Bosea vaviloviae: one gene and its partners. The protein of the gene in region 1 binds, or shares a complex with, the protein of each later gene. Links are inferred from orthologs where the notes say so. Each region holds a gene or a part of one and is shown on either strand. Other genes may lie near its edges. The genes, in order: secY, secG and secA.

Region 1 (5,295 bases):
AGACGATGCCGCGCGTGGCCGATGGCCTTGGCGTGACCATCATCTCGACGCCGAAGGGTGTGATGCCCGATCATCTTGCCCGCGAGCAGAACGTGGGCGGCGAAGTGCTTTGCAAGGTCTTCTGACCTTCCGCGCCGCTCATTTTCAGGAGAAATCCAATGTCTCGTATCGGTAAGAAGCCTGTTCCGGTTCCCGCTGGCGTCACCGCCAACGTCGCCGGCCAGCTCGTCAAGATCAAGGGCTCGAAGGGGGAACTCTCCTTCGAGGTGCCGGAGGACGTCTCGGTCGCCATGGACAATGGCGCCATCGCCGTCCAGCCGCGCTCGCAGACCAAGCGTGCTCGCTCGCTCTGGGGCACCTCGCGTGCTCGTGTCGCCAATCTGGTGCTGGGCGTCACCACGGGTTTCGAGAAGAAGCTCGAGATCAACGGCGTCGGCTACAAGGCCGCCGTCAATGGCAAGGTGCTCAAGCTGTCGCTCGGCTACAGCCACGACATCGACTATCCGATCCCGGAAGGTGTCGCGATCGTCACGCCGAAGCCGACCGAAATCGTGATCACCGGCATCGATAAGCAGGTGGTCGGCCAGACCGCCGCCGAGATCCGCGATTATCGCGGCCCCGAGCCCTATAAGGGCAAGGGCGTCAAGTACGCCGGCGAATTCATCTTCCGCAAGGAAGGGAAGAAGAAGTAAGCGCCATGAGCAGCAAGCAGACAGAAAACACTGCGCGCCGTCGGGCTCGCGTCCGCCGCGCCATCAAGGCGGTCGCCAATGGCCGCGCTCGCCTGTCGGTGCACCGCACCGGCAAGCAGATCTACGCCCAGGTCATCGACGACACGAAGGGGGTCACTCTCGCTTCGGCTTCGTCGCTGGACAAGGACATCCGCGCCGACATCAAGTCGGGTGCGAATGTCGAGGCCGCGACCGCGATCGGCAAGCTGATCGCCGAGCGCGCCGTCAAGGCGGGTGTGAAGGACGTGGTCTTCGATCGCGGTTCCTACATGTATCACGGCCGCGTCAAGGCGCTGGCCGAGGCGGCCCGCGAGGGCGGCCTGAACTTCTGACGCGCATTCCGTTCGGCCGGAAACGGCCGGACGAAAGCTGAAGAACTGAGCGTGTTCCTGTCGAGATGTGGAATCCACTCTCGCAGGGCACGCTTCAACGTCGTTCCATCCGGAACGCTCGAGCGAGCGGCGAACGCCTTGGAGCGTCGTCCGCGCAAGTAAGAGGACTAAAATGGCGAGAGAACCTCGTGACCGCGATCGCGAAGAGCGCGATTCGGAATTCGTGGACAAGCTGGTCCACATCAACCGCGTCGCCAAGGTGGTGAAGGGTGGGCGTCGCTTCGGCTTCGCCGCGCTCGTCGTCGTCGGCGATCAGAAGGGCCGCGTCGGCTTCGGCCACGGCAAGGCCCGCGAAGTGCCGGAAGCGATCCGTAAGGCGACTGAGGCCGCCAAGCGTGGTCTCGTCCGCATTCCGCTGCGCGAAGGCCGCACGCTCCATCACGATGTCCAGGGCCGTCACGGCGCTGGCAAGGTCGTGCTGCGCGCTGCCCCGGCCGGTACCGGCATCATCGCCGGCGGCCCGATGCGCGCCGTCTTCGAGGCGGTCGGCATGCAGGACGTGGTGTCGAAGTCGCTCGGCTCCTCGAACCCCTACAACCTCGTCCGCGCGACGTTCGACGCGCTGAAGAACGAGGACAGCCCGCGCGGCGTCGCCGCGCGTCGGTCCCTGAAGGTTTCGGCCCTGCAGACGCGTCGTCGCGATGCTGGCACCGATGCCGCGGCCGAAGTGTGAGGGTGGGATCATGGCAAAAGCTGAAACCACCGTCGTCGTCGAGCAGATCGGTAGCCCGATCCGCCGCGAGGCTTCGCAGCGCCAGACCCTGATCGGTCTTGGCCTGAACAAGATCCGCCGGCGCTCGACCCTGGTCGACACGCCCTCCGTGCGTGGCATGATCGACAAGGTCAGGCACCTCGTCCGCGTCATCGACGTGAAGTGAGGGGAATCGTCCGATGAAACTCACAGACATTCGTGACAACGAAGGCGCGCATAAGTCGCGCATCCGTGTCGGCCGCGGTATCGGCTCCGGCAAGGGCAAGACCGGCGGACGCGGCGTCAAGGGCCAGAAGGCTCGTGCCGGCGTGGCGGTCAAGGGCTTCGAAGGCGGCCAGATGCCGCTCTATCGCCGCCTGCCCAAGCGTGGCTTCCACAACCTGTTCTCCAAGGATCTGAACGAGGTCAATCTCGGCCGAATCCAGCAGGCAGTCGAAGCCGGCAAGCTCGACGCCAAGGGCGCGGTCACGATCGAGGCGCTTGTCGCCGCCGGCGTGATCACCCGTCAGGCGACCGACGGCGTCAAGATCCTGGGCGTCGGCGAACTCAAGGCGAAGCTCGCCTTCGAGGTGGCCGGTGCGTCGAAGTCGGCGGTTGCCGCCATCGAGAAGGCCGGCGGTTCGGTGAAGATCCTGGCGCCTGCGAAGATCCTGGCGCCTGCCGCTTCACAGGCGTGAGCCAAGCTCTTACATGAGCGTTTGCGAACGGCGGCCGGGCCAGAAGCCCAGGCCGCCGTTTGACTGTTTATGATACCATCCAAGGACCGGACGCATGGCATCGGCGGCTGAACAGCTTGCTTCAAACCTGAATTTCGGCGCGTTCGCCAAGGCGGATGAGCTGAAGAAACGCATCTGGTTCACGCTCGGCGCGCTGATCATCTACCGGCTCGGCACCTATGTCCCGCTGCCCGGGATGAATCCCGACGCCGTCTCGGATCTGTTCAAGCAGTCCCAGTCCGGCGTGCTTGGCCTGTTCAACATGTTTTCCGGCGGCGCGGTCGGCCGGCTCGCGATCTTCGCGCTTGCGATCATGCCGTACATCTCGGCCTCGATCATCGTGCAGCTGCTCTCCAGCGTGATCCCGACCTTCGAGGCGCTGAAGAAGGAAGGCGAGCAGGGCCGCAAGGTCCTGAACCAGTACACGCGCTACCTGACGCTGGTTCTCGCGGTCTTCCAGGCTTATGGCATCGGCGTCGGCCTGCAGGGCTCGGGCAATCTCGTGCTGGAGCCGGGTCCGTTCTTCCTGCTCTCGACCACGATCACGCTGGTCGGCGGCACGATGTTCCTGCTCTGGCTCGGCGAGCAGATCACCAGCCGTGGCATCGGCAACGGCACCTCGATGATCATCTTCTCGGGCATCATCGCCGAATTCCCGTCGCAGCTTGCCCAGACCCTCGAACTCGGCCGCCAGGGCGCGATCTCGACCGGCCTGCTGCTGCTGATCCTGGTGATGGCGATCTGTGTCATCGCCTTCTGCGTTTTCATGGAGCGCGCCCAGCGCCGGCTCCTGATCAACTATCCCAAGCGCCAGGTCGGCAACCGGATGTATGAGGGCCAGACCTCGTTCCTGCCGCTGAAGCTCAACACGGCCGGCGTGATTCCGCCGATCTTCGCGTCCTCGCTGCTGCTGCTGCCGACCACGATCGCGAGCTTCTCGCAGGCCTCGGGCGGCACGGGCCTCCTGTCGGTGATCGCGACCTATCTGGCCCATGGCCGGCCGCTGTTCATGTTCCTCTATGCGGCGCTGATCATCTTCTTCTGCTTCTTCTACACCGCGATCGTGTTCAATCCGGTGGAGACGGCCGACAATCTCAAGAAGCATGGCGGCTTCATGCCCGGCATCCGCCCGGGCGAGCGCACCGCCGAGCATATCGACCGGGTGCTGACGCGCATCACCGTGCTCGGAGCCGGCTATTTGACTATCGTCTGCCTTATCCCCGAGTTCATGATCACCTATGCCCAGATACCGATCATTCTCCTGGGCGGCACGTCGTTGCTGATCGTGGTGACGACGACGATGGATACCGTGGCGCAGGTTCACGGACATTTGCTGGCCCATCAGTATGAGGGGCTGGTCAAGAAGGCCAAGCTGCGAGGGGCGAAGCGCTGATGCGATTGATTTTCTTGGGGCCGCCGGGGGCGGGTAAGGGCACTCAAGCGGCGCGTATCGTCGAAGCGCACGGCATTCCTCAGCTTTCCACGGGCGACATGCTGCGCGCTGCCGTCGCCGCCGGTACGCCGATCGGCATCAAGGCGAAGTCGGTGATGGATTCCGGCGCGCTGGTTTCGGACGATATCGTCATCGGCATCGTCGCCGAGCGAATCGAGCATGCGGATGCCAAGAAGGGCTTCATCCTCGACGGCTTCCCGCGCACCTTGGCTCAGGCAGAGGCGCTCGACGCGATGCTGGCGTCCAAAGGGCTCAAGCTCGACAAGGTGCTGGAGCTCAAGGTCGACCAGACCAAGCTCGTCGACCGCATCGTCAAGCGCGCCGAAGAGGCGAGGGCGGCCGGGCAGCCGGTGCGCAAGGACGACGATCCTGAGGTCTTCAAGACCCGGCTCGAGGCCTATAATCGCGATACCGCGGTCGTCGCGCCCTATTACGCCAAGCGTGGGCAACTGACCGATATCGACGGCATGCAGCCGATCGACGCCGTGACTGCGGCGATCGAGAAGGCCTTGGCCTGATACTGATTTTTGCTTTGGCACGATTCTTGGTCGCGGCGGGTTGACTCGTTGCGCTCAAGCGACTAACGACCCGACTTCCGGTTTCATGCAGCGATGCCGACACCTTCGCAAGAGGGGACGGCGTCGCGTTTACGCATGTGACCGTTTCAACGCCTCGCAGAGGCCGGCCTCCACCGGCGCGAGGTTATTTTTCACCGCCGTCGCGCCATCGGGCGTCTCGGCCGACATGGAGAAGAGACCATGGCTCGTATCGCGGGCGTCAACATTCCCACCGGCAAGCGCGTCGTCATTGGCTTGCAGTACATCCACGGCATCGGCGCCCAGAAGGCCAAGGAGATCTGCTCCAAGGTCGGCATCGCTGATGAGCGCCGGGTCAACCAGCTGACCGACGCCGAAGTCCTGCAGATCCGCGAGACGATCGACCGCGACTACCTCGTCGAGGGCGATCTGCGCCGTGAAGTCTCGATGAACATCAAGCGTCTGATGGATCTCGGCTGCTATCGCGGCCTGCGCCATCGCCGCTCGCTGCCGGTTCGCGGCCAGCGCACGCACACCAACGCCCGTACCCGCAAGGGCAAGGCGAAGCCGATCGCCGGCAAGAAGAAGTAATTTCGGGCGAATAGCGAAATGGCGAGTGGCGAGTGGATTTGATCCGTTCGCTATTCGCCACTCGCCATTCGCTTTTCTACTCCCCAGCGCCTGGCATGACGGGCGCGCTCGAAGGATGAAAGACCTATGGCCAAGGAAGCCCAACGCGTTCGTCGCCGCGAACG
Region 2 (9,993 bases), 620 kb from region 1 along the record:
GTTTCGAGCCGTGTTTTCGGGCGAAGGTCATGCACGGTCTCGGGCAGGGCGGTCAAGCGCATCGGTTACGGGCGCAGGCCGCGAGCGCCATATCGGTCCTACTGCCCACGTCCGACCCGCGAGGCGAAGCGGATCGCTTCTTCCGCCGCTTTGAACAGGGCTTTGGCCTTGTTCACGCACTCGGCCTGCTCGGATTCCGGGTTGGAATCGTAGACGATGCCGGCGCCGGCCTGGACATGCATGCGCTCGTCCTTGACCACCGCCGTGCGCAGCACGATGCAGGTGTCCATCTCGCCATTGGCGCCGAAATAGCCGATGCAGCCGCCATAGGCGCCGCGCGCATCGTGCTCCAATTCGTCGATGATCTCCATCGCCCGGACCTTCGGCGCGCCCGAGACCGTGCCGGCGGGAAAGCCGGCGGACAAGGCGGCCAGCGCGTCATGCTGCGGGTCGATCGTACCCTCGACATTCGAGACGATGTGCATGACCTGGCTGTAGCGCTCGATGAAGAAGGAATCGGTCACCCTCACCGAGCCGATCTGCGCGACCCGGCCGACATCGTTGCGGCCGAGATCGAGCAGCATCAGATGCTCGGCACGTTCCTTCGGGTCGGCCAGCAATTCCTCGGCGAGCGCGTCATCCTCAGCCACCGTCGCGCCGCGACGCCGCGTCCCGGCGATCGGCCGGATGGTGACGGTATCGTCGCGCAGGCGGACCAGGATTTCGGGGCTGGAGCAGACGATCTGGAAGTCGGCAAAGTCGAGATAGCACAGGAACGGCGCCGGATTGACCCGCCGCAGCGCCCGGTAGAGCGCGAAGGGCGGCAGCTGGAAGGGCGCCTCGAAGCGCTGCGACAGCACGACCTGGAAGATGTCGCCGGCGCGGATATAGTTCTGCGCGGTGGCGACCATGGCGTGGAAATCCGCCTCGCTGGTGTTCGAGACGATCGCCGGCTCCGGCAAATTGGCGATGTCGATGGCGGCATCGGCCGGCAACGAACCTTCGAGCGCCATCACCACGGCCTCCAGCCGCTCCTGCGCCTGCTCATAGGCCGCGCGGGCCGCGACGCCGGGCTGGGTCCGCACCGGGGTCACGACATGGATCTCGTCGCGCACCGAATCGAACACGACCATCAGCGTCGGGCGCATCAGGATCGCGTCGGGAACGCCGGTGCCGGTCTCCTTCGGCTCGGCCAGGCGCTCCATCAGGCGCACCATGTCGTAGCCGAGATAGCCGAACACGCCGGCGGCCATGGGCGGCAGCTTCTCGCCTTCCGCCCCTTCGCTGTCGGGGATCGCGCTCTCGTCCAGCAATGCGCGCAGGCTTTCGAAGGCCGGGCGCGGATCGGTGAGGAAGCTGTCGCCGAGCGCTGGTCGGCACAAGGCGGCCTCGCCGTGATGGCAGCGCCAGATCAGGTCCGGCTCGAGCCCAATCATCGAGTAGCGCCCGCGCACGGCTCCGCCTTCGACCGATTCGAGCAGGAAGGCCGGGCCCGTCGTCGCGTGCCGCAGCTTCAGGAAGGCGGCGACCGGCGTCTCGCAATCGCCGACCAGCACCTGTCTCAGCAATTGCGCCGTGCCGGCCTCATAGCTTTGCGCGAAGCGTTCGAGAGCGGCTTGCATGGTCAATTCTGCGCGCCGCCGGTAGCGTTACGGAATGCGGCCTCGTTGACGCTGACGCCGAGCTCCGACTGCCGCTTGCCGACATATTGCGACAGGACGTCTTCGCTGATGCTCGAAGCGAGCAGGCGGGCGAAATTCTCCGCTTCCTGCGTCGTGCGGGCATAGGGCGGCACAGTCGCGCTATCGACCTTGAACAGCACGCGCCCGCCATCGGCGAGGGACGCCGCGCCGCTTTTGCCGACAGCGGTGCCGAAGATCAGGCTGACCACATTGGCCGGCAATTCGGGGCGTTGCTCCTGCCGGCCGAGATCGGCGGCCTTTTCGATCGTGAGCCCGGCGACCGAAGCGGCTGCGTCAAAGGCCTCGCCCTTGTCGAGCTGCGCGACGAGTTCGCGCGTCTTGGTCGAGAGCTTGCTCGCGACGTCGTCGGCGCGCCATTGCGCCTCGACCTGCGCCTTGACCTCGTCGAAGCCCTGCGCGCGGCCGGGATCGATCTTGGTCAGGTCGAACCAGACATAGCCTGTGTCGCGCGGCAGTCGGATCGCCTCGTTGTCGACGCCGATATCCGAGCGGAAAATCGCCTGCACGGTCGCGTCACCTCCCGGCACGGCCGTCTCGGTCGAGCCGTCGGACTTGCGCAGGCCTGCATCGACGGGGCCGAGCGTGCGCAGGGGCAGTTTCAATTCGCTCGCGATCTCGGCCAGCGGCTTGGCGGCAGCGCGCTGATCCTCGATCTTGTCGTGCAGGTCGGTAATCAGGCTCGTGGCGCGGCTGGTCGCGATCTCGCTGCGCAGCTCGGCCGCGACCTCCTCATAGGGGCGTACGCGCTCGGGCGTGATCGCGGTCACGCGCAGCAGGACAGGGCCGAAGGCGCTCGTCACCGGAGCGCTGACCGCGCCTTGCGCCAGGGCGAAGGCGGCATCGCGTACGGCCGGATCGAAGACCTGGCTCTTGGCGAAGGTGCCGAGCGAGAGATCCTTCTCGGCGACGTTGCGCTGGGTCGCCACTGCCTCGTAGGTCTCGCCACCGTCGATGCGGGCCTTGGCGGCCTGCGCCTCTTCCGGCGTCGGGAAGGCAATCTGCTGGATCGCGCGCGTCTCGGGCGAGCTGAAGCGCTGGCCCTTGATCTGCTCGTAGCGCGCCTTAGCGTCGTCCTCGCTGACCGAGGCCGGATCGGCGACCGTCTCGGCCGAGATCGAGAGCATGTTGGCGGTGCGGTATTCGGGCGCGCGGAAAGCGGCCTTGCGCTCGTCGAAGAAAGTCTTGAGCTGCGCCTCGGTCGGCGCGGCGATCTCACCGGCAGCGCTCACCGGAACGCGGGCGAAGGTGACGCTGCGCTTCTCGTTGCGCAGGCGGTGGCCGATCTCCTGCAGGGCCACGGGCGCGGCGACTGCGCCCACGACCATCTCGGCGAGCTGCTGGCGCAGGATCGTGGCGCGCTGCTCGCGGACATAGACCTGCTCGGTATAGCCGTTGTTGCGCAGCAATTCGTTGAAACGGGCCGGCGAGAAAGCGCCTGACGCGTCACGGAAGGTCGGATCGTCAAAGATCAGGTTGCGAATCGTCTCGTCGGATACGGCGAGCCGCATGCCCTGCGCCGTCTGGTCGAGCACCGCTTCCGTCACCAGCCGCGACAGCACCTGCCGGTCGAGGCCGATCGCGCGCGCCATATCAGGCGTGATCTGGCGGCGCTGCTGGCGGGTCAGCGTCTGGATCTCGTTCTGATAGGTCGTGCGCATCTGTTCGAGGCCGATCTCGACCTTGCCGACGCGAGCGACTTCATTGCGGCCATAGCCGCGGAAGATGTCGCCGATGCCCCAGATCGCAAAGGACAGGATCAGGAAGCCGAATGTTATGCTGATGATGAGCTTCCCGAGGAAACTCTGACCCGCCTTGCGGATGCCCTGCATCATCATTGAATTTAAGTCTTTCCTGTCCGGATGCGGCGCAAGTGGGCGCGCCGCCGGTTTTTGTCGGTGCCGCTTATAGGAACCGCTTGCGCAACTCGCAATCATTCCTGCGTCGATCGGTGCTGCGATGTGCCGGGCGATTGCGGCAGGGGCCGGGCGTTGCTAGAGCCGGCGCAGCATATTGGGAGGCGAGACGTGACGCGCAACATCAGGCCGCTGGTGGCCGGCAACTGGAAGATGAACGGGCTGAAGGCCGATCTCGCCATCGCGGTCGAGGTCGCCAAGGGCTATGACACCGCGCTGAAGGCGGTTGTCGATCTCGCGGTCTGCCCACCCGCGACCCTGCTCTATACCACGACGGCCGCATTGATCGGATCGCGCATCGCAACCGGCGGGCAGGATTGCAGCTCCAATGCCGGCGGCGCCTTCACCGGCGAGGTCTCGGCCGCGATGCTCGCCGATTCCGGTGCGAGCTTCGCCATCGTCGGCCATTCCGAGCGGCGCACGCTCCATGGCGAGACCAACGCCATCGTCAAGGCGAAGGCGCAAGCCGCGCGGGACGCCCTGCTGGTGCCGATCATCTGCGTCGGAGAGACCAAGGATGAGCGCGAGGCCGGCAAGGCGCTGGCGATCGTCAAGAAGCAGCTGCGCGGCTCGGTCCCGGAGGATTCGACGGCGGCTGGTCTCGTCATCGCCTATGAGCCGGTCTGGGCGATCGGCACCGGCCTGACCCCGACGGCTGCCGATGTCGCTGAAATGCATGAGGCGATCCGCACAGAGCTCGGCCGGCTTCTCGGCAAAGGGGTGGCTGCCAGCGTTCGCCTGCTTTACGGCGGTTCGGTCAAGCCCTCTAACGCCGCGGAATTGATGAATGTCGCCCATGTCGATGGCGCGCTCGTCGGCGGCGCGAGCCTCAAGGCCGAGGACTTCCTGGCGATCGCGCGGGCCTGCGCCTGAGTCCGGCGCGTCGCCAAGCGTGATTTGCCGGGTGGTGCGCTTCGTAGACGCGTGCTATGTGCGCCGCGACCTCTACAAGCCCGATACGGGCAGACGGGGCGGGGCGCTCTTGCGGCGGCCCGCTCCATACCCATTTTCGTGAGACCATGCAGAACGTTCTCATCGTCATCCATTTGATCATCGTGGTCGCACTCGTCGGCGTCGTCCTCCTGCAGCGCTCCGAAGGCGGCGGGCTCGGCATGGGCTCCGGCGGCGGCGGCGCGGGCGGCTTCATGACCGGCCGCGGCCAGGCCAACGCGCTGACCCGCGCCACGGCGATTCTGGCCGGAGCCTTCTTCCTGACCTCGATCGTGCTCGCGGTGATGGCGAATCGCGGCCGCGTGCAGCGTTCGATCATCGACGGCGCGCCCACGACGAGCGCGCCCGTCAACCCGACTGGTCCGAGCGCCCCCAATGCCGGCGGCGTGCTCGACCAATTGCGGCAACTGCAAGGGCCGAGCGGCGGCTCGCAGCCGCCGACGCCTCCCGCGGCGCCGCAGCAATGACGACAGGGCAGGGGCCGGGAAACCGGCCCTTCTCTTTTGATGGGAAATCGCCGGGAAACCGGCCCTTCTCTTTTGACGGGAAGTCGCCGGGAAACCGGCCGCTCCCACCGAGCCTGATCCGGGTGCGCTGCTATAGTGGCCCTGATGGATCAGGCCCGACGGACAAATACAGCCTGGAGGGTCGCTGGACTCGTCAGGCTGTGGACAAGCGTGTGAAGCACACCGGCCCTGCGCGGCCCCGCTTCGCGAATCGAAACCTTGGCGTTAAAGGTGACCTCCCATGACGCGGTATGTTTTCATCACCGGCGGCGTGGTGTCCTCGCTTGGCAAAGGCCTGGCGTCGGCGGCTCTCGCAGCTCTTCTTCAAGCGCGCGGCCACACGGTCCGCCTGCGCAAGCTCGATCCCTACCTCAATGTCGATCCGGGCACGATGAGCCCGTATCAACATGGCGAGGTCTTCGTCACCGATGACGGGGCCGAGACGGATCTCGATCTCGGCCATTACGAGCGCTTCACCGGCCGGCCCTGCAACCGGGGTGACAACATCACCACCGGTCGCATCTACATGGACATCCTGACCAAGGAGCGCCGTGGCGACTATCTCGGCGCGACGATCCAGGTCGTTCCGCACGTCACCAATGCGATCAAGGAATTCATCCTCACCGGCAATGAGGGCTATGATTTCGTCCTGATGGAAGTCGGCGGCACGGTCGGCGACATCGAGAGCCTGCCCTTCCTGGAAGCGATCCGCCAGACCAGCCAGCAATTGCCGCGCGGCCAGTGCATCTTCATCCACCTGACGCTGCTGCCCTATATCCCGACCGCAGGCGAGCTGAAGACCAAGCCGACCCAGCATTCGGTCGCCGAATTGCGCTCGATCGGCATCCAGCCCGACATCCTGCTCTGCCGCACCGATCGCGAGATCCCGCGCGAGGAGCGTCGCAAGCTCGCCTTGTTCTGCAATGTCCGCGAGACCGCCGTGATCGAGGCGAGGGACGTCGCTTCGATCTATGACGTGCCGCTTTCCTACCATGCGGAGGGGCTCGACAACGAAGTGCTGGCCGCCTTCGGCATGGATGCCAGCGCTGAACCCGACATCTCGAACTGGCGGCGCATCTCCGAGCGGGTGAAGAACCCCGAGGGCGAGGTCACCATCGCCATCGTCGGCAAATATACCGGCATGAAGGACGCCTATAAGTCGCTCATCGAGGCGCTGACGCATGGCGGCATCGCCAACCGGGTGAAGGTGAATCTCGACTGGATCGAATCGGAGGTCTTCGAGAAGGAAGACCCGACGCCCTTCCTCGAGCATGTCCACGGTATCCTCGTGCCCGGCGGCTTCGGTCACCGCGGCGCGGAGGGCAAGATCAAGGCTGCGACGTTCGCCAGGCAGCACAAGGTGCCGTATTTCGGCATCTGCTTCGGCATGCAGATGGCCGTGATCGAAGCGGCCCGCTCGCTCGCCCATATCGAAAAGGCGAATTCCAGCGAGTTCGGACCGACGGAGGAGCCCGTCGTTGGCCTGATGACGGAATGGATGCGCGGCAATGAACTCGAGCAGCGCGCGGCCGACGGAAATCTCGGTGGCACCATGCGGCTTGGCGCCTATGCCTCGATCCTCGATCCCGACACCAAGATCGCCAAGATCTATGGCGGGACCGAGATTTCCGAGCGTCATCGCCATCGCTACGAGGTCAATATGAGCTATCGCGAGCGGCTCGAGGCGCAAGGGCTGAAGTTCAGCGGCGTCTCACCCGATGGGCTGCTGCCGGAAACAGTCGAATATCCCGACCATCCCTGGTTCATCGGCGTGCAGTATCACCCGGAGCTGAAGTCGCGTCCCTTCGAGCCGCACCCGCTCTTCGCAAGCTTCGTCGAGGCAGCTGTCGTGCAAAGCCGCCTGGTCTGAACCGGGCAGGAGCAATTTCCGATCCAATTGGATCGTTCAATTGCTCCTGCGCTTTGTTTCAACGCGTTGTCTTCACGCGAACCGGTATCCACTTCACTCGAAAACGTTCTACAGCATCAGACCGAAAATCGTATTCGGTCTGATGCTGTAGTGTTTTGATCTTGCATCGGCTTGTTCCGAAAACCGGTTCCCACTTTTCGGGCCGATGCATCTCGCCGCCGCCTCACTCAGGCGCGGCGACCCAGGGATGCCGGTGTTCCCGATAAACGCTCTTCGTGGGGGCGGGGAACGCCGGATCCGCGAAGGCTCCGACGGCGACGGCGACTACATCCGGCTTTCGCGTTGGTTCCCAGAAGACCGTGCTGCCGCAGCCGGGGCAAAAATGATGCATCACCGCATAGCCGCTGTCGGATGGTCGTGAGTAATCCGAGAAAACGCCCGAGATGCTGATCTTGGAGCGTGGGAAGAAGGCGGCGATCCCATAAGTACTGCCAGTCCGTCTCTGGCATTCGAGACAATGACACAGGGAAACGCTGACGGGCTCGCCCTCGCAACTGAGGCGAAGCTGGCCACAAGCACAACTGGCTGCGCGTATCTTCATGAAGGCAAGCTACCGCAATCCTGACCGGGCTTGGAAGGTGTCTATACGACCCGCCGAACTTCGAGATCGTCCGAGCTTCGGTGCACTGGCGTTGCGGCACAACTCACGTATAGTCACCGGACTGAATCTTGCGGCCCGGGGGCGAGCGGCATGGCGATCTCGATGGCGGGGCTTCCCGCGTTTCTGCTCTATTTCGCACTTGGCGTGGCGCTGATCGCCTGTTTCGCTGCGGTCTATCTGCGCTTGACCGCCCATGACGAGATTGCCCTGATCCGCGGTGGCAACCTCTCGGCGGCCGTGGCGCTCGGCGGCAATGTCACCGGCTTCTCGATCCCGCTTGAAAAGGCAATCGCACAGGCCAGCAGCATCCCCGACCTCGTGCTCTGGGGCCTCGCCGCGATGATCATCCAGTTCGGCGCCTATGGGCTGGCGCGCATTCTGATCCCCGAGCTTTCGCGCAAGATCGAGGAAGATCGCCTGCCTTCGGCGGCGATGCTGGCCGTCATTGCCGTGATCTCCGGCACGCTGGCTGCGGCCAGCATGACGGCCTGAGGGGGAGGCGGGCATGAAGCGCTCGACCCAGATTGGCCTGGCGGCGGCGGGCGTCGTCCTGGTCGCGACGATATGGGCCAATTCCGGCGACGACACGCAGGAGGATAGTTTCGTCTATAACAGCCTCGCCGAATGCCGCGCCGCAGGGCAGCTCTCGTCGAGCCAATGCGAGGCGCGCTTCAACGAGGCCACGGCCAATCATTTGCGTGACGCGAAGAAATTCACCAGCACCAGCGCCTGCGAGACCGAATATGGCTCAGGCTCGTGCCGAAGCGCGGTCTGGAACGGAGCGCAGGTCATTGTCCCCGCACTCGCAGGCATCATGCTCGCCCGCAGCCTCAGCCAGGGCGGCGGAGCGGCACAGCCCCTGTTGCCGCCGACACAACAGGCCTGCCCGCCCGGCAGCCCGGCGCAGGAATGCCAGCAGGCCCGCTCCTCATCGAGCAGCAGCGGCGGAGGCAGCTATGGCGGCCGCAGCGGCTCCTCGTCGCGCGCCTATTCGACGACCTCCGGCGCGGCTGTGGTGGCGCGTAGCGGCACCGTCAGTGGGGTCGCGAGCACGAGCACGACATCGCGCGGCGGCTTTGGCTCGACCTCGCATTCCTTCAGTTCCTCATCCTCGTCCTGAGATGCGCCGCGTCGTCTTCGAAGCACGCGCCGATTGGCAGGCCCAGGTCGAGCGCCTCGGCTTTGCCTTCCACACCATTGACGGCGCGACCTATTGGGACGAGCGCACGGCCTATGCCTTCACGCTGGAAGAGATCGAGCGCGATATCGAGGCGCCGACCGAGGCGATCGAGCAGCTCTGCTTCGCCTTCATCGAGAAGGCGATCGACGATGACGCGGTCCTGACCCGGCTCGCCATTCCCGACGCGCAATGGGCCTTCATCCGTGAGAGCTGGCAGCGCGGCGAGCGCAATCTCTATGGCCGGCTCGACCTGGCCTATGACGGACGGGGGCCGGCCAAGCTGCTCGAATATAATGCCGACACGCCGACAGCCCTGTTCGAATCGAGTGTCGTGCAATGGGACTGGCTTGAGCGCGCCATGGCGAACGGCAGCTTGCCCGCCGGTTGCGACCAGTTCAATTCATTGCATGAGCGCTTGATTGCAGCCCTTGCCGGGCTGCGCGCGCCGTCGCCCTATCGCTTGCATCTCGCTTGCGTGCAGGAGAGCGCCGAGGACAAGGGCACGGTCGATTATCTGCTCGATTGCGCCAAGCAGGCCGGGCTCGACGCCCGCTTCACCTTCATCGAAGAAATCGGCCTGCTCAGCGATGGCCGCTTCTGCGACGGCTCCAATGTGCCGATCGAGACCTTGTTCAAGCTCTACCCCTGGGAATGGCTCTTCCGCGAACGCTATGCCAGCGCGCTCGCGGGCTCGCGCTGCCAGTTCATCGAACCGCCGTGGAAGTCACTGCTCTCGAACAAGGGTTTGCTTGCTTGCCTCTGGGAGATGGAACCCGGCCATCCCAACCTGCTGCCGGCCTTCTTCGAGGGCGATCCTCGCTGCGAAAGCCTGTCGCCGCGCCGGGTTCGCAAGCCGCTCTATTCGCGCGAGGGTGCCAACATCACCTTGCTGGAGCGCGGCAAGGTGCTGGACAGCGATGACGGTCCCTATGGCGCCGAGGGCTTCATCCTGCAGGACGCCGCGACCAATTTATTCCAGTCCGATGGAAACTACGCGGTGATCGGCTCCTGGCTCGTCGCCTCGCAGGCCTGCGGTCTCTGCATCCGCGAGGATACGACGCCGATCACCAAGAATACCTCGCGCTTCCTGCCGCACTATATCGAGCCATGAGCTGATCGAACCATGACTTGCATCACGCCATGACCTGCGCCCGATGACCTGCTAGACAAGGAGCTGTCCGAGCCTCCTGCCTTGCGAGTCATCGCCAT
Region 3 (7,959 bases), 4.7 Mb from region 1 along the record:
GCCGTCTGATCGAGGCGGGGCGCCTGTCGCGGGCTGCGCAAAAAGAAAGGGCGGAGCTGCTCGCTCCGCCCTTGGGCAATCTGATCAGGGCTTCCTGCTCGTCAGCGCTTCTTCGGCTCAGCCGCAGGAGCAGGCGTGGCTGCGGCGGGCTGGTCCAGCCGCTCGACCTTGGCCTTCTCGCGCAGCGCCAGCACGATGTCCTGCTGGGCCTTGCGCTCGAGATACTGGTCGATCTGCGGCTTGACGGCGGCAAAATCCGGCGCCGGCTTGGTGCGGCGGTCTTCGAGCTTGATGACATGCCAGCCGAACTGGCTCTTCACCGGATCGGAGATCTGACCCTTCTGCAGCTTGAAGGCGGCTTCGGCGAATTCCGGCACCATGCGGTCCTTGCTGAACCAGCCGAGATCGCCGCCTTCCTTGCCGGAGCCGGGATCCTTGGAGAGTTCGGCTGCGACCTTGGCGAAATCCTCGCCCTTCTTGACGCGCTCGGTGGCCGTCTTGGCCTGGGCCTCGTCCTCGACCAGGATATGGCGCGCGTGGATCTCCTCCTCGGGCGGCAGCGCCTTGACGGTGTCGTCGAACAGCTTCTTGGCGGCTTCCGGGGTCGCGGCCTTCTTGGCCTCGCGCTGGAGATATTCGTCGAGCAGGACCTTGTCGCGGTTATAGGCGAGGCGGGCGGCGAAATCGGGGCCGTCGGCGACCTTGGCGTCGGTGGCGGCCTTGGCGCCGAGCTTGAGGTCGACGAGATAATTCACCACCTCGTCGCGCTTGCGCTCCTCGGGAACCTGCGCCAGTCGCTCGCCGAGATCCTCCGTCGCCAGCGCGACGTCGCGCTCGGTAATGGCGATGCCGTTGACCTTGGCCACGATCTTGTCGGCCTGGGCCAGCGCGGCGGGTGTCGCGGCGAGCACGAAACCGAGAGACATCATGGCGAGACGTGACAGCGTCATCGGGTCAAACCTTCCGCAAGCAGCAAAAACCGGTCATTTGCGCTGCACTGCCAGTTGAACGCGGCAAAGGCAAGGCAGCTGCGCGGTTTAAGGCTTTCGCGGCGCGATGCTGTGCCGGCCTTTGCGCGGCTTACGCAGTTCGATGGCGCCGCTCCCTTGGAACCGCGCGACGAAAACCCCACATCGGTTGCGAATTCCGCCGCCGGCCAAGGCTCGTGCTTGGCGCAAACAAGGCTCGCACTTGGTGCAAAGCGGTGCTGGACCCCGCCCCCGCACGCGTCTAAACACGCGGTCGAATTGAGAATTATCGGGCTTTCGCCCGCGCGCGGGTCACCGCGGACGCAAGGCGAAAGCTGCACTATCGAAAGGCCCAACAATGCTTGGCGCGCTCGCAAAGAAACTCTTCGGCTCGTCGAATGATCGGCGGGTCAAGGGCTATGGCCCTCGTGTCGCGGCGATCAACGCGCTCGAAAACGAGATTGCCGCACTCAGCGACGAGGCCTTGCAGGCGCGCACCGCCGAGTTCCGCCAGCAGCTCGCCAATGGCGCCAAGCTCGACGATCTCTTGGTGCCGGCCTTCGCCACGGTGCGCGAAGCGGCCAAGCGCGTGCTCGGCCAGCGGCCCTATGACGTGCAGCTTGTCGGCGGCATGGTGCTGCATGAGGGCGCCATCGCCGAGATGAAGACGGGCGAGGGCAAGACGCTGGTCGCGACCCTGCCGACCTATCTCAATGCGCTCGAAGGCAAGGGCGTGCATGTCGTCACGGTCAACGATTACCTAGCCCGCCGCGACGCGGAATGGATGGCCAAACTCTACAACTTCCTCGGCCTTTCCGTCGGCATCATCGTCCATGGCATCGACGATGAGGAGCGCCAGCGCGCCTATGCCAGCGACATCACCTACGGCACCAACAACGAATTCGGCTTCGACTATCTGCGCGACAACATGAAATACGAGGTCGCGCAGATGTCCCAGCGCGGCCACCATTTCGCGATCGTCGACGAGGTCGACTCGATCCTGGTCGACGAGGCGCGCACGCCGCTGATCATCTCCGGCCCGCTCGACGACAAGTCCGATCTCTATGTCGCCATCGACAAGATCCTGCCGGGGCTGGTGGCCGGGGATTTCGAGGTCGACGAGAAGCAGCGTGCCGTCTCGCTGACGGAGGCCGGCAACGAGCATATCGAGGAGCTGCTGCGCGAGGCCGACCTGCTGAAGGAGGGCGATCTCTACGACGCCCAGAACGTCACGCTGGTCCACCACGTCAACCAGGGCCTGCGGGCGCATTCGCTGTTCCAGCGCGACAAGGACTACATCGTCCGCAATGACGAGGTCGTCATCATCGACGAGTTCACCGGCCGCATGATGCCGGGCCGGCGCTATTCGGAAGGCTTGCACCAGGCGCTCGAAGCCAAGGAGCACGTCACCGTCCAGCCCGAGAACGCGACGCTGGCCTCGATCACCTTCCAGAACTATTTCCGGCTCTATTCCAAGCTCGCCGGCATGACCGGCACGGCTTCGACCGAGGCCGACGAGTTCTTCGAGATCTACAAGCTCGAAGTGGTCGAGATTCCGACCAATGTCCCGGTCGCCCGCAAGGACGAGGATGACGAGGTCTACCGCACCTTCGAGGAGAAGGTCCGCGGCGTCATCCGCGAGATCAAGGCGGCACAGGAGAGCGGCCAGCCCATGCTGGTCGGCACGACCTCGATCGAGCGCTCGGAGCTCGTCGCCGAGATGCTGGCGAAGGAAGGCTTCAAGCAGATCGATTTCAGCGACCCCAGCGGGCTGGAGCCGATCTACGCCGCCGCCCGCGCCGGCAAGCCCTCGAACGCCTTCGCCGTGCTGAACGCCCGCTTCCACGAGCTGGAGGCCTATATCGTGGCGCAGGCCGGCGTGCCCGGCGCCATCACCATCGCCACCAACATGGCCGGCCGCGGCACCGATATCCAGCTCGGCGGCAATGCCGAGATGCGCATCAATCACGATCTCGCCGGCATGGCGGAAGGGCCGGAGCGGGAAGCCGAGGCGAACCGCATCCGCGCCGAGGTGATCGACTTCAAGCAGCGCGTGATCAAGGCCGGCGGGCTCTACATCGTCGGCACCGAGCGCCATGAGAGCCGCCGCATCGACAACCAGCTGCGTGGCCGCGCCGGCCGCCAGGGCGATCCGGGTCGGTCCAAGTTCTTCCTGTCGCTGCAGGACGACCTGATGCGCATCTTCGGCTCCGACCGGATGGACGGCATGCTGCAGAAGCTCGGCCTCAAGGAGGACGAGGCGATCGTCCATCCCTGGATCAACAAGGCGGTCGAGAAGGCGCAGGGCAAGGTCGAGGCGCGCAACTTCGACGTCCGCAAGAACATCCTGAAATACGACGACGTCATGAACTCCCAGCGCAAGGTCGTGTTCGAGCAGCGCCGCGACTTCATGCGCCAGCCGACCGTGCGCGAGACCATCGACGACATGCGCCAGGGCGTCGCCGAGGATCTCGTCGGTCGTCATATCCCCGAGGAGGCCTATCCGGAGCAGTGGGACACCGCCGCGCTCAAGGAAGGCGTGATGCAGTTCCTCAATCTCGATCTGCCGATCGAGGATTGGGCGAAGGAAGAGGGCATCGCCGATACCGAATTGCGCGAGCGCATCCGCAAGATCGCCGACGAGGATTACGCGGCTCGCATCGAGCGCAACACCGAAGAGGTGATGACCTATGTTGAGAAGCAGGTGCTGCTGCAGACGCTCGACCATCTCTGGCGCGAGCATCTCGTCACGCTCGATCATCTCCGCCAGGTCATCGGCTGGCGCGGCTATGCTCAGCGCGATCCGCTGAACGAGTACAAGCAGGAGGCCTTCGAGCTGTACGACTCGCTGACCGACCGCCTGCGCGAACAGGTCACCGGCAATCTGATGCGCATCGAGGTGCGTTTCGACGCGCCGGAGGAACCGGGCAGCCTGCCACCGCAGGATGAAGCCGGTTCCGGCTTCGGCGGCGATTACGGCGCGGCCGGCCTGCAATATGCCGCGATCGAGGGCGACACGGCCGTGCTCGACCGCAACCCGACCGACCCGGCGAGCTGGGGCAAGGTCGGCCGCAACGAGGCCTGCCCCTGCGGCTCCGGCAAGAAATACAAGCACTGCCACGGCCAGTTCGTCTGAGGCGTGGTCGCTTCTCTTGCACGCGACGATACCCGGCTTCGTGCCGGGTATTTTCGTTGAATGGAGGGGTGGAGCAGAGCGCTGCGAAGCGTGAGTGCTAGGTCTGGCCGAAATATTCTATCGTGCTTCCTTTCTCATTGGAGCTCGCACCTCTTGATGCAGGTCGGCGGAGGCAGATCAACGGCAGCGGGGTCAGGGCAGCGCCTGCGGCTTTTGGCCTTGCCGACCGAGCGTGGATCGTCGAAGCGCAGCCGGAACAGCCTCGTCCGGCAGATCTTCCGCCTCCCTCAGCGAGAGAGCCATATGTCCTTTCCCGCCAGCGCTGGCGTCTTTGCCGGCCTTTCGGTTCTTGTTCTGGGCTCGGCTCATGCACAGCCATTGGACGACGTGCTGGAATGCTCCGGGCCGTTCGCGAAAGACATGGACGAGGCGGCGCTCGTCAAAGCATTCGGGGCCCAAAATTTCGTGCGTGCGGACATCGATATCGGCGAACTGACCACGGAACCCGGAACAGTCATCTTCCCAACGCACGCGAAGCGACGCATCGAAGTGTTGTGGCATGACATGAGCGAGAGGCGACGACCCCGTTCGATCACCGTAAGGCATGCATCCACCTGGACGATCGCGGCGCGGTTTCCCGATCAGCGACGGCTCACAGTCGGCACGCCTCTCGCTCAGGTGGAGGCGATCAACGGGAAGCCGTTTCTGCTTTTCGGGTTCGGGTGGGACAACGGCGGATATGCGGTTGGCTGGGAAGGTGGGGCGTTGAAGAATGCCGTCGCTTGCAACCTCTTCCTGCGCTTCGAGCCTGATCCCAAGGCAAAGGATAGCGCCCTGAGCAAAGCGTCAGGGGGCAAGCAGTTCAAGTCTTCAAGCCCTGCGATGCGCGCGGTCAGGCCCACGGTGTCGTCGATCTCGCTGGGCTGGCCCGAGTAGCGCAATTCGATGCCCGCTCTCCAGGCGCTCGCCAACCGCAGCGGAAACGCCGGCGGGTTTTGGCGTGTCGACCAGGATCAAGCGGGGCCTCTCTTGCAAGTATAGCGGTCCTTCCAGCATGTTCTTTTTTATGACAATGGAAAGATAATCAACCACGCTCTCTGGCGAGGGGCAAATTGTATGATCAAATTGTTATTTATCGGATTTTCAATTTCGGTTTTGAATACATCGGTTTTTATGTCTCGAGCCAGCGCTGAAGATGCGCCTCCAGATAAATGGGGATGGGAGTTGATGAATGATGGGCGCCTTGTTTATGGCGTTGAAAACAGTGACATTACGAAGTTTGTAGTGATCTTCTCAAAGAAGCGCAGTCGAGTAGAAATTCTGATCGATATCAGGCCGAAGGCCGGAAAATTCGGAGACAAAACTCCGATCAGTTTTCAGACTGGAATTGAGAAGCGGCATTATACCGCCGTGTTAACGGAACTCGATGGGATTAGCGGTACTGATGTCGAACTCAGTATCCCGCTTTCGGCAAAGCTTTTCGACCTGCTTGAAGGCGGTGAAACGATCCTCGCCCAGGTCGAGGGCGCGCAGGTGCGGTTGCCGCCCTTCGGCACCCAGCGTGCAGAGGCTTCACGCGCTTTCAGGAAGAACTGCGCAGGCTGAACCCTCGCCCTTGCATCAGCCCGTCGCAATCGTCAGGTTGCATTCGCACCGCAGTTGCAACGACTCGATTGGGAGACGGCTCGGATGGTTGTAATGACGGGCGCGAATATAGCCATCCTTCTCCTTGTCGGTATCGTCATCCTCGGGCTTGCGCTTGGCGTGCGCACCGTGCCGCAGGGCTACAACTATACCGTCGAGCGCTTCGGCCGCTATTCGCGCACGCTCAGCGCGGGGCTCGGCCTGATCTGGCCGTTTTTCGACCGCATCGGCCACAAGGTGAATGTCATGGAGCAGGTGCTCGACATTCCTTCGCAGGAGGCGATCACCAAGGACAATGCCGGCGTGCGCATCGACGCCGCTGCCTTCTACCAGGTGCTCGACGCTGCCAAGGCCAGCTACGAGGTCTCCTCGCTCGGCCAGGCCCTGATGATCCTGACGATGACCAATATCCGCACCGTGGTCGGCTCGATGGACCTCGACCAATTGCTCTCCCATCGTGATGAGATCAATGAGCGGCTGCTCAGGGTGATGGACGCCGCCGCCTCGCCCTGGGGCGTCAAGGTCACGCGCATCGAGATCCGCGACATCCTGCCGCCGGCCGATATCGCCGGCGCGATGAACCGGCAGATGAAGGCCGAGCGCGAGAAGCGCGCCGCGGTGCTGGAGGCGGAAGGCCTGAGGCAGGCCGAGATCCTCAAGGCCGAGGGCCAGAAGCAGTCGCAGATCCTCGCCGCCGAGGGCCGCAAGGAAGCCGCTTTCCGCGACGCCGAGGCGCGCGAGCGCTCGGCCCAGGCCGAGGCGTCCGCGACCGCCATGGTCTCGGAAGCGATCAGCAAGGGCGATATCCAGGCGGCGAACTTCCTCATCGCCGAGCGCTATACCGACGCGCTGAAGGCGATCGCCTCCGCCCATAACAGCAAGGTGGTGATCGTGCCGATCGAGGCGGCCGCGCTTGCAGGGACTGTCGGCGGCATCGCGCAACTGACCCGCGCGGTCTTCGGCGAGGAGGCGGTCGCGACGCGCCGCGCCGCTTCGGTTCCGCCGTCCGGCCGCACGAACGGGTGAGGCCGGTCATGCTGCTGGACTGGTTTTCCTCGCTTGGCGGCTGGAGTTGGGTCGTGCTCGGCCTCGTGCTGATCGGCGGCGAATTGCTGGCGCCGGGCGTGTTCCTGATCTGGCTCGGCCTCGCCGCGCTGCTGACGGGCGTCGTCGCCGGGCTTTTGGGCATCGGCTGGCAGAGCGCGGCGCTGGTGTTCGCGGCGCTTTGCGTCGTCAGCGTGCTCGCCGGGCGACGCCTGACGCTGCGCAAGGACGAGGAGCCCGATGCCGCGACGGGCCTCAACGATCGCGGCCGCCAGCTCATCGGCAAGGTTTTCCGATTGGAGGCGACGATGACCGGCGGCGAGGGCCGCATCCGCGTCGGCGATTCCTCCTGGCGCGTCACCGGCCCGGAATTGCTGGCGGGCAGCGACATCAAGGTGGTGCGGGTCGAGGGCGCGACGCTTGTGGTCGAGAAGGCCTGAGCGTCATTGCGAGCACCCGGGTTTTGCCTTGCAAGCCCGAGTACAGGCTCCGCGAAGCAATCCAGGAGGGCTCGCTCGACGGCTCCTAGATTGCTTCGCTTCGCTCGCAATGACGCTGAGGGTGCGACAGTGTGTAGGACAGGGAGCGCAGGAATCCGGTTGTGTCATGCGGCAGCGGGTCTATAGCGAACGCTCCGTCGCCAGCCCGATCGTTCCATGACACTCCGCACGCAACGCCTGTCCCTCTCCAAGGACCGCATCAAGGTCCTGCTTCTGGAGGGCATCAATGATTCCGCCGCCGATCTGATGGTCCAGGCCGGCTATACCAATATGGTCCGCCTGCCCAAGGCGCTCGACTATGATGCGCTGCTCAAGGCCGTCGAGGGCGTGCATGTGCTCGGCATCCGCTCGCGCACGCAGCTCACGGAGCCGGTCTTCGCCCAGGCGAGCCGGCTCTTCGCGGTCGGCTGCTTTTCCGTCGGCACCAATCAGGTCGATCTGCAGGCGGCGCGCGGGCGCGGCGTGCCGGTCTTCAACGCGCCCTTCTCGAACACCCGCAGCGTCGCCGAATTGACGATCGGCGAGATCGTCATGCTGTTGCGCAAGATCACCGACCGTTCGGTCTCGGCGCATGGTGGCGGCTGGGACAAATCCGCGAACGGATCCTTCGAGGTGCGCGGCAAGGTGCTGGGTATCGTCGGCTACGGCAATATCGGCAGCCAGCTCT

The links.
Region 2: secY (region 1) and secG share a complex: the UniProt entries of both Escherichia coli proteins name them as parts of the sec protein translocase complex. The link is inferred for Bosea vaviloviae from one-to-one orthologs.
Region 3: the proteins of secY (region 1) and secA are in contact, whole or in part, in a crystal structure (PDB 3DIN), measured with the Thermotoga maritima proteins. The link is inferred for Bosea vaviloviae from one-to-one orthologs. Residues at the interface, in WP_004081795.1 of Thermotoga maritima: Glu108, Gly109, Glu110, Glu111, Ala236, Glu237, Arg238, Arg239, Ile240, Thr241, Ile242, Gln243, Tyr244, Ala245, Arg246, Arg247, Val248, Thr249, Gly250, Arg251, Arg252, Val253, Tyr254, Gly256, Ala257, Ser258, Thr259, Tyr260, Leu261, Pro262; in WP_004082002.1 of Thermotoga maritima: Glu261, Ala262, Arg263, Lys300, Ala301, Arg302, Thr303, Ile304, Ile305, Leu323, Tyr324, Asp325, Pro326, Val329, Ser330, Tyr333, Ile336, Lys340, Phe345, Val349, Glu363, Phe364, Tyr374, Ser375, Gly376, Gly377, Glu393, Ile395, Thr482, Ser483.

Annotation. Positions count from the first base shown.
Region 1 is NZ_CP017147.1:5,024,967-5,030,261, reverse strand. Bases 1,779-4,775 are described here. They hold secY (preprotein translocase subunit SecY), read left to right. Parts: upstream 1,779-2,606; coding sequence 2,607-3,944; downstream 3,945-4,775. Other genes in these bases: rpsM (30S ribosomal protein S13), read left to right, coding at 4,763-4,775; BHK69_RS23035 (adenylate kinase), read left to right, coding at 3,944-4,522; rplO (50S ribosomal protein L15), read left to right, coding at 2,015-2,512; rpmD (50S ribosomal protein L30), read left to right, coding at 1,807-2,001; rpsE (30S ribosomal protein S5), read left to right, coding at 1,779-1,796. Outside these bases: rpsH (30S ribosomal protein S8), read left to right, coding at 1-125; rplF (50S ribosomal protein L6), read left to right, coding at 159-692; rplR (50S ribosomal protein L18), read left to right, coding at 698-1,063; more of rpsE, read left to right, coding at 1,236-1,778; more of rpsM, read left to right, coding at 4,776-5,131; rpsK (30S ribosomal protein S11), read left to right, coding at 5,258-5,295. UniProt on the Escherichia coli protein: The central subunit of the protein translocation channel SecYEG. Consists of two halves formed by TMs 1-5 and 6-10.
Region 2 is NZ_CP017147.1:4,399,696-4,409,688, reverse strand. The notes cover bases 3,637-6,334. They hold secG (preprotein translocase subunit SecG), read left to right. Parts: upstream 3,637-4,635; coding sequence 4,636-5,034; downstream 5,035-6,334. Other genes in these bases: pyrG (CTP synthase), read left to right, coding at 5,315-6,334; tpiA (triose-phosphate isomerase), read left to right, coding at 3,728-4,489. In the rest of the region: trpE (anthranilate synthase component I), read right to left, coding at 99-1,622; BHK69_RS20125 (peptidylprolyl isomerase), read right to left, coding at 1,625-3,538; more of pyrG, read left to right, coding at 6,335-6,943; BHK69_RS31600 (GFA family protein), read right to left, coding at 7,167-7,544; BHK69_RS20105 (DUF350 domain-containing protein), read left to right, coding at 7,695-8,096; BHK69_RS20100 (DUF1190 domain-containing protein), read left to right, coding at 8,110-8,724; BHK69_RS20095 (glutathionylspermidine synthase family protein), read left to right, coding at 8,726-9,895; BHK69_RS20090 (VOC family protein), read left to right, coding at 9,992-9,993. UniProt on the Escherichia coli protein: Subunit of the protein translocation channel SecYEG. Overexpression of some hybrid proteins has been thought to jam the protein secretion apparatus resulting in cell death; while this may be true it also results in FtsH-mediated degradation of SecY.
Region 3 is NZ_CP017147.1:288,878-296,836, reverse strand. The notes cover bases 942-4,304. They hold secA (preprotein translocase subunit SecA), read left to right. Parts: upstream 942-1,326; coding sequence 1,327-4,104; downstream 4,105-4,304. Other genes in these bases: BHK69_RS01390 (peptidylprolyl isomerase), read right to left, coding at 942-950. Outside these bases: BHK69_RS01395 (BrnA antitoxin family protein), read left to right, coding at 1-9; more of BHK69_RS01390, read right to left, coding at 102-941; BHK69_RS01380 (hypothetical protein), read left to right, coding at 4,408-5,040; BHK69_RS01375 (hypothetical protein), read left to right, coding at 5,221-5,709; BHK69_RS01370 (SPFH domain-containing protein), read left to right, coding at 5,794-6,774; BHK69_RS01365 (NfeD family protein), read left to right, coding at 6,783-7,232; serA (phosphoglycerate dehydrogenase), read left to right, coding at 7,449-7,959. UniProt on the Escherichia coli protein: Required for protein export, interacts with the SecYEG preprotein conducting channel.